DNA from 2 places in the Mesorhizobium sp. C268A genome. Region 2 is predicted to be linked to the other one. Evidence: riboswitches for the same ligand, from Rfam matches in the RefSeq annotation. Region 2 holds a riboswitch; the other holds the start of a gene.

Region 1 (5,172 bases), 1.5 Mb from region 2:
GATTGTGCGTCGGTGTGATCACCGAGATCAGCGGAGCGAGGTCGGTTGCCTTGGACATGTTGCTTCGATTGTGCCCCGAAATGCCTGGAGGCCGGAGGTTTTGATGGTCGCCGTCCAAGCCTTACCCCGGGATGGCATTCGATTCGACGCTACAAAAAACCAGCGGCAATGTCATCACAAACTGTTGAGCCAGGACGCCGGTAAGCCGGCCGATTACCCCAGACGTAATCGACCGATGGCCATCATGTCTGCAGATTGCGCCAACGAAGCCGGTCGTCGGGCTTCGATCTCACAGGGAGTTCAGCCGTGGCCGCCTACGCCGTCGCCCATATGCGTCAAGTCACAATGGGCCCGCAGATTGTCGAGTATCTGCAGAGGATCGACGCCACATTGGAGCCGTTCGGCGGCCGCTTCCTTGTCCACGGCGGCGACATGGACGTGGTCGAAAACGAATGGCCCGGGCATCTGATCGTCATCGAGTTTCCGGACAGGGCGCATGCGTGGGGCTGGTACGATTCATCAGCCTATCGGGAGATTCTGGCCTTGCGCACCGACAACTCCCACGCCGATGTGATCATCGCCGATGGCGTTCAGCACCCGCACAAGGCGACGGACGTGCTGGAATAGGGGCAAACTACCGCTTCAGCAAGAACACCGCTTGCTGGCCGAAGAAATTCCAGAACCACCATGGCATCGACAGGCCGATCTTCTGGCCGTTGCCGTCGAGCGCGGTGGCTTTCTCGACCGAGGCGCCGAGTTCCTCGACCAGATTGACGAAGTCGCGGATGGTGCAGAAATGGATGTTGGGCGTGTCGTACCAGGAATAGGGCAGGTCCGCGGTCACCGGCATCCGGCCCTTGACGAACAGCGACAGCCGCACCCGCCAGTGGCCGAAATTGGGGAAGGAGACGATGGCGCGGTTGCCGATTCGCAGCAGCTCGTCGAGCACCAGCTTCGGGTTGCGGGTCGCCTGCAGCGTCTGAGACAGGACGACGAAGTCAAAACCCTTGTCCGGATAGAATTCGAGGTCGGTATCGGCATCGCCCTGGATGACCGAGAGACCGCGCGCCACGCATTCATTGACGCCGCGCTGTGACAGCTCCAGCCCGCGGCCGTCGACCTGCTTGGTCTCCTGCAGGAGTTCGAGCAGCAGGCCGTCGCCGGAGCCGACATCGAGCACCCGCGACTGCGGCGGTATCAGGTTGGCCACGACTTCGAGGTCGACGCGCTGGCTGCCATTGACGCTCATGAGGCGAGCCCCCTTGCGCGGGCCGCCGAGCCGATGAAGCCCTTGATGGCGGCAAACAGTTCGGGTTCATCGAGCAGGAAGGCATCATGGCCGCGGTCGGTGTCGATCTCGACGAAGGAGACGGAGGCGCCGGCGGCGTTGAGCGCATGCACGATCGAGCGGCTCTCCTCGGTCGGGAACAGCCAGTCCGAGGTGAAGGACACCAGGCAGAAGCGGGTCTTGGTCCCGGCAAAGGCATCTGCCAACCGGCCGCCATGGTCGGCGGCGAGGTCGAAATAATCCATCGAACGGGTCATGTAGAGGTAGGAGTTGGCGTCGAAGCGGTCGACGAATGTCATGCCCTGGTGGCGCAGATAGCTTTCGATCTGGAAATCTGCGTCGAAACCGAAGGTCAGCGCTTCGCGGTCCTGCAGATTGCGGCCGAATTTCCGATGCAGGGCGGCTTCCGACAGATAGGTGATGTGGGCGGCCATGCGCGCCACGGCGAGCCCCTTTTCCGGGCGCTTGCCGTGCTCGAAATATTTGCCGCCATGCCAGTCCGGATCAGCCATGACAGCCTGGCGGCCGACCTCGTGGAAGGCGATGTTCTGCGAGGAATGGCGTGCGCCTGTGGCGATCGGCAGGGCCGAGAAGACGCGCTCGGAATAGCATGACGCCCATTCGAGCACCTGCATGCCGCCCATCGAGCCGCCGAGCACGCAAAACAGCTTTTCGATGCCGAAATGGTCGACCAGCATCAGTTGCGCCCGCACCATGTCGCGGATGGTGATGATTGGCAGGTCGAGGCCGTAGGGCTTGCCGGTGGCGGGATTGGTCGAGGCCGGACCGGTGGAGCCGAGGCAGCCGCCGATGACGTTGGAGCAAATGACGAAGAAGCGGTTGGTGTCGATGATCTTGCCGGGACCGATCAGCACTTCCCACCAGCCGGGCTTGCCGGTCACCGGATTGGTGCTGGCGACATGCTGGTCGCCGGTCAGCGCGTGGCAGACCAGGATGGCGTTGGTGCGGGCATCGTTGAGGGCGCCATATGTCTGGTAGGCGATCTGGAACGGCGACAAAAGCGTGCCGGCGTCGAGCTTCAGCGGCTTGTCAGGGCCAAAACGCAACACCGGGCTCGACGGGCTGTCGGCCTCGTTGTTGGTTTTTGTAGCGCGGAGCGCGGCCATGTGACTCTCCTTGCCCGCCGTCAGGCAATAAAAAAACCGGCAATGCGATCGCAAAGCCGGTTACGTCACGCAAACGGCCCTTTAGCGAGTTGTTTAACGTGGCTGCAAGCCGACCGGCCAAATCACCACGGAACTGTTGCGTTCTTCTAGAACTCGTGCGGCCCGGCGTCAACGGCCAGCTATTGCCCGCCTCTCGACATTCGCGGCTACGGCTTGTATTTCCGCTGCGGCCTCCGGACGGAGGCATTCTCGATGGATTTGCGACATGGACAAGACAGCGGACAAGGCACGGCCGACGCCCCGCGCGGGCATTATGGACATCGACGCCTATGTGCCGGGCAAGAGCACGGCACCGGCCGGCGTCGCCAAGGTACATAAATTGTCGTCGAACGAGAACCCGCTCGGCCCGTCGCCGAAGGCGATCGAGGCCGCGCGCGAAGTGGCTGGCAAGCTCGATGTCTATCCCGACGGCACCGCCCGCCGGCTGCGCGAGGCGATCGCCGAGGTGCATGGCCTCAACCCGGCAAACATCATCTGCTCCAACGGTTCCGACGAGATACTTGGCCTGCTGGCGCAGACCTATCTTGCGCCAGGCGATGAGGCGATTTTTACCGAACATGCCTTCATGGTCTACAAGATCTACATTCAGTCGGCGGGGGCCAAGCCGGTTGCTGTGAAGGAAACCCAGGAGCGCGCCGATGTCGACGCGATCCTGGCCGCGGTGACGCCGCGGACCAAAATCATCTTCCTCGCCAATCCCAACAATCCGACCGGAACCTATCTGCCGTTCCAGGAGGTCCGCCGCCTGCATTCCGCTCTCCCGGGCAACGTGCTTCTGGTGCTCGACGCGGCCTATGCCGAATATGTCAGGCGCAATGACTATGAGGCCGGCATCGAGCTGGCGGGCAGCGCACAGAATGTGGTCATGACCCGCACCTTCTCCAAGCTCGGCCTTGGCGGCGCGCGCATCGGCTGGATGTATGGCCCACTGCACATCGTCGATGCCATCAACCGCATCCGCGGCCCTTTCAACGTTAACGCAACAGCGATCGAGGCCGGCATTGCCGCCATCCGCGACCGCGCCCATGTCGAGCGCAGTTCGTTGCACAACGAGACCTGGCTTACCTGGCTGAATGAAGAACTGACGAAGCTTGGGCTGCGCGTGACGCCCAGCGTCGGCAATTTCGTCCTCATCCACTTTCCCGACGACAAGAGGCATTCGGCTGAGGCGGCGGACGATTACCTCACCCAGCGCGGCTATATATTGCGGCGCGTTACCGGCTATGGCTTTCCCGATGCGCTGCGCATGAGCGTCGGCACCGAAGAAGCAAATCGCGGCGTCATCGATGCCCTCACGACATTCCTGAAAAGCTGAAACAATGACAGCACCGATGTTTGAAAAGATCGCGCTGGTCGGCATCGGCCTGATCGGCTCGTCGCTGGCCCGCATCATCCGCCGCGAGGGCCTGGCCCGCCATGTCGCCATCGCGACGCGCAGCCCGACCACGCTGGCACGGGCGAAGGAGCTCGGTCTTGGCGAGAGCTACACCACCGACGCCAGGGAAGCGGTCCGCGACGCCGACCTGATCATCGTCTCGGTGCCGGTGGGATCGTCGGGCGAGGTGGCGCAAGAGATCGCAGCGGCGCTGAAAAAAGGCGCCATCCTCACCGATGTCGGTTCGACCAAGGCCTCCGTCATTGCGCAAATGCAGCCCTATGTGCCGGAAGGCGTGCATTTTATTCCGGGGCACCCGCTGGCAGGTACGGAGAAATCGGGCCCGGATGCGGGTTTCGCCGAGCTGTTCGAAAACCGCTGGTGCATCTTCACGCCGCTGCCGGGAACCGATCCGGCCGCGCTGGAAAAGCTGTCGGAATTCTGGCGGCGCTGCGGCTCCAACATCGACACGATGGACCCGCAGCATCATGACATGACGCTGGCCATCGTTTCGCATCTTCCGCACATCATTGCCTACAACATCGTCGGCACGGCCGACGATCTGGAATCGGTGACCAAGTCGGAAGTGATCAAATATTCGGCTTCCGGTTTCCGCGACTTCACCCGTCTGGCCGCCTCCGACCCGACCATGTGGCGCGACGTATGCCTGCACAACAAGGATGCCATCCTGGAAATGCTGGCGCGCTTTTCGGAGGACCTCGCCTCGCTGCAGCGGGCGATCCGCTGGGGCGACGGCGACAAGCTGTTCGACCTGTTCACCCGCACCCGGGCCGTTCGCCGTTCGATCATCGAGGCCGGCCAGGATATCGACGTGCCGGATTTCGGCCGGCAGGCGGTCGAGCACCCGGTGAAAAGTTAAATCTGTTTCAGACGGGCCAGGTCGCCGCGACCATGGCCATTGCCTCGTCCCTGTTTGGCGCCCCCAGCCGGCCGCCGAAGCGCTGGCATTTGAGCGCGGCCGCCGCGCTGGCAAAGCGCAACGCCTGCTCGATCGGCATGGTTTCCGCCAACGCGACAGCAAAGGCGCCGTGGAAGACGTCGCCGGCGGCAAGCGTGTCAACCGCCTTGATCTTCGGCGCCGCGATGTGGCGCACGCATCCGGCGGACCGGTCATGCCACCAGCTTCCCGCGGCGCCGCCGGTCACCGCCACGAAGGCATCGGTGCGGCTGGCGAGGTCGGCACAGGCGGTTCCGGGGTCCAGCGCATGGCCGCAGACGATGCGTGCCGCCGTCTCCGAAGCGACGATGTGCGATGCCAGCGGCAGCAGGCGCTCCAGCACCTCAACCGGCGCCGTGTCGGC
Region 2 (5,172 bases):
GTGACGGCGCGGTACATGGGCTGCTCCGGTTGCGCAGCAGGGAACATTTGTCGCGCCATGCGGTTTGATACGCGCAGAGCGGCATGTCCTGCCAGCCTCAAAGCGCAGTGCCGACAAACAATGTCATTTAAGTGACACATGACAATGTTGGTGTGCGCAAACCTTGCCGGCGACTCAAGGCCCATCTGTCGACTGACAAAGCAGCCGCGAGCGGCCTTTCCGGAGTGACCAGATCTCGATGGAACCAGCTCTCACAGCCGCCTTCGCTTCCTCCGCTTTGCTTCTTTCCAATCTCGCCAGCATCCTGCTTGCTTCGTCGAAACTGCAAGCGCGTCGCCTTATCCCTCCGCCGTCCGGCGAGCAGCCACCGGTCTCGATCGTCGTGCCGTCGCGCGGCGTGGAGCCGTTCACACAAGAGACGCTGCAGCGAGCCTTCTCGCTCGACTGGCCGCGCTACGAACTGATCTTCTGCGTCGCTCACGCCGACGATCCCGTCGTCAAACTGATAAACAGGGCGATCGTCCTGTTTCCCAACGTGCCGGCCCGGCTGCTGATCGGCGACGACCGCGTCAGCAGCAACCCGAAGCTCAACAACTGCGTCAAGGGCTGGGAAGCGGCGCGCTATCATTGGGTTATTCTGGCGGATTCCAACGTGCTGATGCCAAGGGATTACGTCCAGCACCTGATGGCGGCCTGGCGGACCAATACCGGGCTTATCTGCTCGACGCCGATCGGCTCTCGGCCGGATGGCTTTTGGGCCGAGGTCGAATGCGCGTTCCTCAACACGCTGCAGGCGCGCTGGCAATATGCCGGCGAGGCGCTCGGTCTCGGCTTTGCCCAGGGCAAGAGCATGCTGTGGAACAAGCCGATGCTCGATACCAATGGCGGTATCCGCGCGCTGGCCGCCGAGATCGCCGAGGATGCTGCTGCAACCAAGCTGGTCAACGGACTGGGCCTGCACGTCAATCTCGTTGCCTCGCCTTTCGAGCAACCACTGGGGCAGCGCCGACTTGCCGACATCTGGTCGCGCCAGGCGCGCTGGGCGCGGTTGCGCCGCGTCACCTTCCCACTGTTTTTCGCACCCGAGATCCTGACCGGCGTCGCCGTGCCGTTGGCGTTGGCGCTGGTGGCGGCCGCAAGTGCCGGCATCAGCCTGCCGGCCACGGTGATGGCCGTGCTGACGGCGGCCTACATTCCCGAATGCGCGCTGGCCGCGGCCAAGGGCTGGCATCTGTCGCTGCGCATGGTCCCGGCGATGATGGTCCGCGACATGATGCTTCCCGCCATCTGGGCGCGCGGCTGGCTGAGCGGCGCCGTCGACTGGCGCGGCAACACCATGACCATCGGCACCAAGACGGCCGAACTGGAAGAGGTTTCGTCGGGAGCGTGACGCCTCGCGGCCTATCCGGCTGCCTTCAGCGCCTGCGCAACGTCCTCCAGCAGATCGTCCGTATCCTCAAGACCGACCGACAGCCTGAGCGTTCCCGGCCCGATGCCAAGCTCGGCGCGAGCTTCGTCGCTGAGGTTCTTGTGCGTGGTGGTCGCCGGATGGGTGATCAGACTCTTGGCGTCGCCGAGATTGTTGGAGATCAGCACGACGTCGAGCGCGTTCTGCAAGGCGAAGGCCGCCTGCTTGCCGCCCTTGACGTCGAGGCAGATCAGCGTCGATCCGCCCGTCATCTGCTTCTTGACGATGTCGGCCTGCGGGTGGTCGGCGCGGCCGGGATAGATGACGCGGGCGATTTCCGGCCGTCCTGCCAGGAAATCCGCGATCTTGGCCGCGCTTTCCGTCTGCTGGCGCACCCGAACCGGCAGCGTCTCCAGGCCCTTGAGCAGCGTCCAGGCGTTGAACGGCGACAGGCTCGGGCCGGTGTGGCGGAAATAGTCGTGCAAATTCTCGTCGATCCATTTCTTGTCCGACAGGATGATGCCGCCGAGACAGCGTCCCTGGCCGTCAATGTGCTTGGTCGCGGAGTAGACGACGATATGGGCGCCGAGCTGCAAGGGCTTCTGCTGCAAGGGCGTGGCAAAGACATTGTCGACGATCAGCCTGGCGCCGATCGAGGTGGCGAGCGCCGCCACCGCTGCGATGTCGACCACTTCCAGCGTCGGATTGGTCGGGCTTTCCAGGAAGAACAGTTTCGTGTTCGGCCGCACCGCCTTTTCCCAGTTGGCGATGTCGGTGCCGTCGACCAGCGTTGCCTCGATGCCGTATTTCGGCGCCAGCGTCTCCACCACCCAGCGGCAGGAGCCGAACAGCGCGCGCGCCGCAACGATATGGTCGCCGGCCTTGGCGCTGCACAGGAGCGCTGCCGTCACCGCCGCCATGCCGGACGCCGTGGCGCGCGCATCTTCGGCACCCTCCAGCGCGCACATGCGCTTTTCGAACATGTCGACGGTAGGGTTGGCGTAGCGCGAATAGATGAAGCCCGGCTCCTCGCCCTTGAAACGGGCTTCCGCGGCCTGCGCCGTTTCATAGACATAGCCCTGGGTGAGATACATCGCTTCCGACGTCTCGCCGAACTGTGAACGCAGTGTTCCCCCGTGCACGAGTGCGGTCTGAGGCTTCCAGTTACGCTTCTTGGTGCTCATCGCTTTTGTTCCAGACACAAAAAAACCGGCCGCGAAAGTCGCAACCGGTCCATATGGCCTTGCGGCCCGACGGTCCTTTAGCGACTTGTTTAACGTGGCTGCAAGCCGACCGGCCAAATCACCACGGGATAACGACCCTTTAGACCTCACCTGCGCTTGCGTCAATTGCCGGCTTCATTAAGAGGTTTGTACCAGGCAGGTTCCGCAATAATATCCAGCGGTTTTGCGGCAAGAACCTGCCACAAAGAGACCGACCTTGGAGCGGAGCCAGCCTTTTGCGGCAGACAGGCATTCTTCCCGATCAGGACATTTCCGCGCTGTTTCAGTCCGGCGCGCTGGAGTCGCCGCGCGCGCTCGATGTCGACCAGGTGCAGCCGGCGAGCCTCGATCTGAGGCTCGGCAACAAGGCTTTTCGCGTGCGCGCCTCCTTCCTGCCGGGTCCCGATCATCTGGTGGCCGACAAGCTTCACCGGCTGAAATTGCATGAGTTCAGTCTCGCCGAGGGCGCGGTGCTGGAAACCGGCTGCGTCTACATCGTGCCGCTGCTCGAAAGCCTGGCGCTGCCCGCAAACGTGTCGGCCTCGGCCAACCCGAAGAGCTCGACCGGCCGGCTCGACATCTTCACCCGGGTGATGACCGATCGCGGCCATGAGTTCGACAAGATCGCCCCCGGCTATCACGGGCCGCTTTATCTCGAAGTCAGTCCACGCACCTTCCCGATCGTCGTACGCGCCGGATCGAGGCTGTCGCAGATCCGCTTTCGCACCGGCAACGCGCTGTTGTCGGAGGCAGAACTGAACGAATTGCACCGCGCCGAGATGCTGGTGGCGACCGAGCCGCCCAACATTTCCGGCGGCGGCATTGCGCTGTCGATCGATCTTGACGGCGACCAGAACGGCCTGGTCGGCTATCGCGGCAAGCATCACACCGGCTTGGTCGATGTCGACAAGCGCGCCGCCCAGGATGCCGTCGATTTCTGGGAGCCGCTCTATAAGAGCGGCGCCGGCGAACTGGTGCTCGACCCGGACGAGTTCTACATCCTGGTCAGCCGCGAAGCCGTGCACGTGCCGCCGCTCTACGCCGCCGAGATGACGCCCTTCGATCCGCTGGTTGGCGAATTCCGTGTTCACTATGCCGGCTTCTTCGATCCGGGCTTCGGCCATTCGGCCTCAGGCGGCACCGGCAGCCGGGCGGTGCTCGAAGTGCGCAGCCACGAAGTGCCGTTCATCCTCGACCACGGCCAGATCGTCGGCCGGCTGGTCTACGAACACATGCTGAAGCGGCCGCAGGCGCTTTACGGCACCGATCTCGGCTCGAATTACCAGGCGCAAGGCCTCAAGCTCTCCAAGCATTTCCGCCCCGCCGGCTGAACCTTCGATCACCGTCAGGCAAAATACTTGCCTGCGCTGCCTCACCATGCTTGGCTGCCTTTCGGTGGCCGGCAAGAGAACGGCGCGCAAGGGGAACCAAAATGCAGATTTCAAGATGGATCATATCGGCAGCGGGCGCTGCCATGCTGGTGATATCGGCCGGCTCGCTGGCTGAGGCGCAGGAGAAATTGAAGATCGGCACCGAGGGCGCTTATCCGCCCTTCAACACCATCACCGCGGACGGCAAGATCGAGGGCTTCGACATCGACATTGCCAATGCGCTGTGTGCGCAGATGAAGGTCGAGTGCGAGATCGTCACCCAGGACTGGGACGGCATCATCCCGGCGCTGCAGGCGAAAAAGTTCGACGCCATCATCGCCTCGATGAGCATCACCGAGGAGCGCAAGAAACAGGTCGCCTTCACCAACAAATACTACACGACGCCGCTGGCGCTGGTGGCGCCCAAGGACAGCGACCTCACTTCCACCGAACCGGCAGCCCTTGCCGGCAAGACGGTGGGCGCGCAGGCCTCGACCACCCAGGCCGACTATGCGCAGGACGCCTATGGCAAGGCCGGCGCCGAGGCGAAACTCTACCCCACCCAGGAAGAGGCGATCACCGACCTGCAGAACGGCCGTCTCGACGCCGTCATCTCCGACAAGTTCGTGCTGATGGACTGGCTGAAGAAGGCGAGCGAAGGCTGCTGCAAGCTTGTCGGCGACGTCAAGGGCACCGAGACGCAAGCCGGCATCGCTGTCCGCCTGGAAGACACGGCGCTGCGCGACAAGCTGAATGCGGCGATAGACGCCATCGTCGCCGACGGCACTTACAAGAAGATCCAGGCCAAGTATTTCGATTTCGATATCTATTGAGTCCCGTCCGCCGGCGTCAGCCGCGAAAGAGATACGATTTCGCGGCGCCAAGGCAGGCATGAAAATGGCCGATAAACAGCAGTTCGCGTGCGGCCAAACGTTTCCTGCCCCAAAAGCCTTCGGTCAGTTTGACCTCGTCGAGCGAAGCGTTTGAGCCGCGCTTCAACGGGAACAACTGCTTGTCGAGGCAACCGAGGACATGGGCCTTGGCGGAGTCGATGCCGCAGACCTTGCCATTGTTGTTCAGCCTGTCGCTGCGAAGCGCTGATGTCATGTGATCCGTGTTGCGCATCAGAAAGCTCACCTGGGCTTTCGAATAGCCGGTTGCTAGAAGACGG

The links. A riboswitch is a leader RNA that binds a small molecule or an ion and turns the genes downstream of it on or off. The one in region 2 is predicted to bind S-adenosylmethionine.
Region 1: it holds a riboswitch for S-adenosylmethionine, as region 2 does, so the genes downstream of both, metX (homoserine O-acetyltransferase MetX) here and NKL06_RS12645 (O-succinylhomoserine sulfhydrylase) in region 2, are expected to answer to the same signal.

What each region holds. Positions count from the first base shown of each region.
Region 1 is NZ_JAMYVX010000001.1:4,142,722-4,147,893, forward strand. Features, by position in the region: gene NKL06_RS20225 (glycosyltransferase family 2 protein) at 1-58, opposite strand, end outside; gene NKL06_RS20230 (DUF1330 domain-containing protein) at 307-627, shown strand; gene metW (methionine biosynthesis protein MetW) at 635-1,249, opposite strand; gene metX (homoserine O-acetyltransferase MetX) at 1,246-2,415, opposite strand; SAM riboswitch at 2,477-2,554, opposite strand; gene hisC (histidinol-phosphate transaminase) at 2,681-3,790, shown strand; gene NKL06_RS20250 (prephenate/arogenate dehydrogenase family protein) at 3,795-4,730, shown strand; gene NKL06_RS20255 (sugar kinase) at 4,738-5,172, opposite strand, start outside.
Region 2 is NZ_JAMYVX010000001.1:2,603,924-2,609,095, reverse strand. Features, by position in the region: gene apaG (Co2+/Mg2+ efflux facilitator ApaG/CorD) at 1-17, opposite strand, end outside; gene NKL06_RS12650 (ceramide glucosyltransferase) at 239-1,390, shown strand; gene NKL06_RS12645 (O-succinylhomoserine sulfhydrylase) at 1,402-2,592, opposite strand; SAM riboswitch at 2,650-2,727, opposite strand; gene NKL06_RS12640 (2'-deoxycytidine 5'-triphosphate deaminase) at 2,868-3,962, shown strand; gene NKL06_RS12635 (ABC transporter substrate-binding protein) at 4,064-4,834, shown strand; gene NKL06_RS12630 (hypothetical protein) at 4,851-5,172, opposite strand, start outside.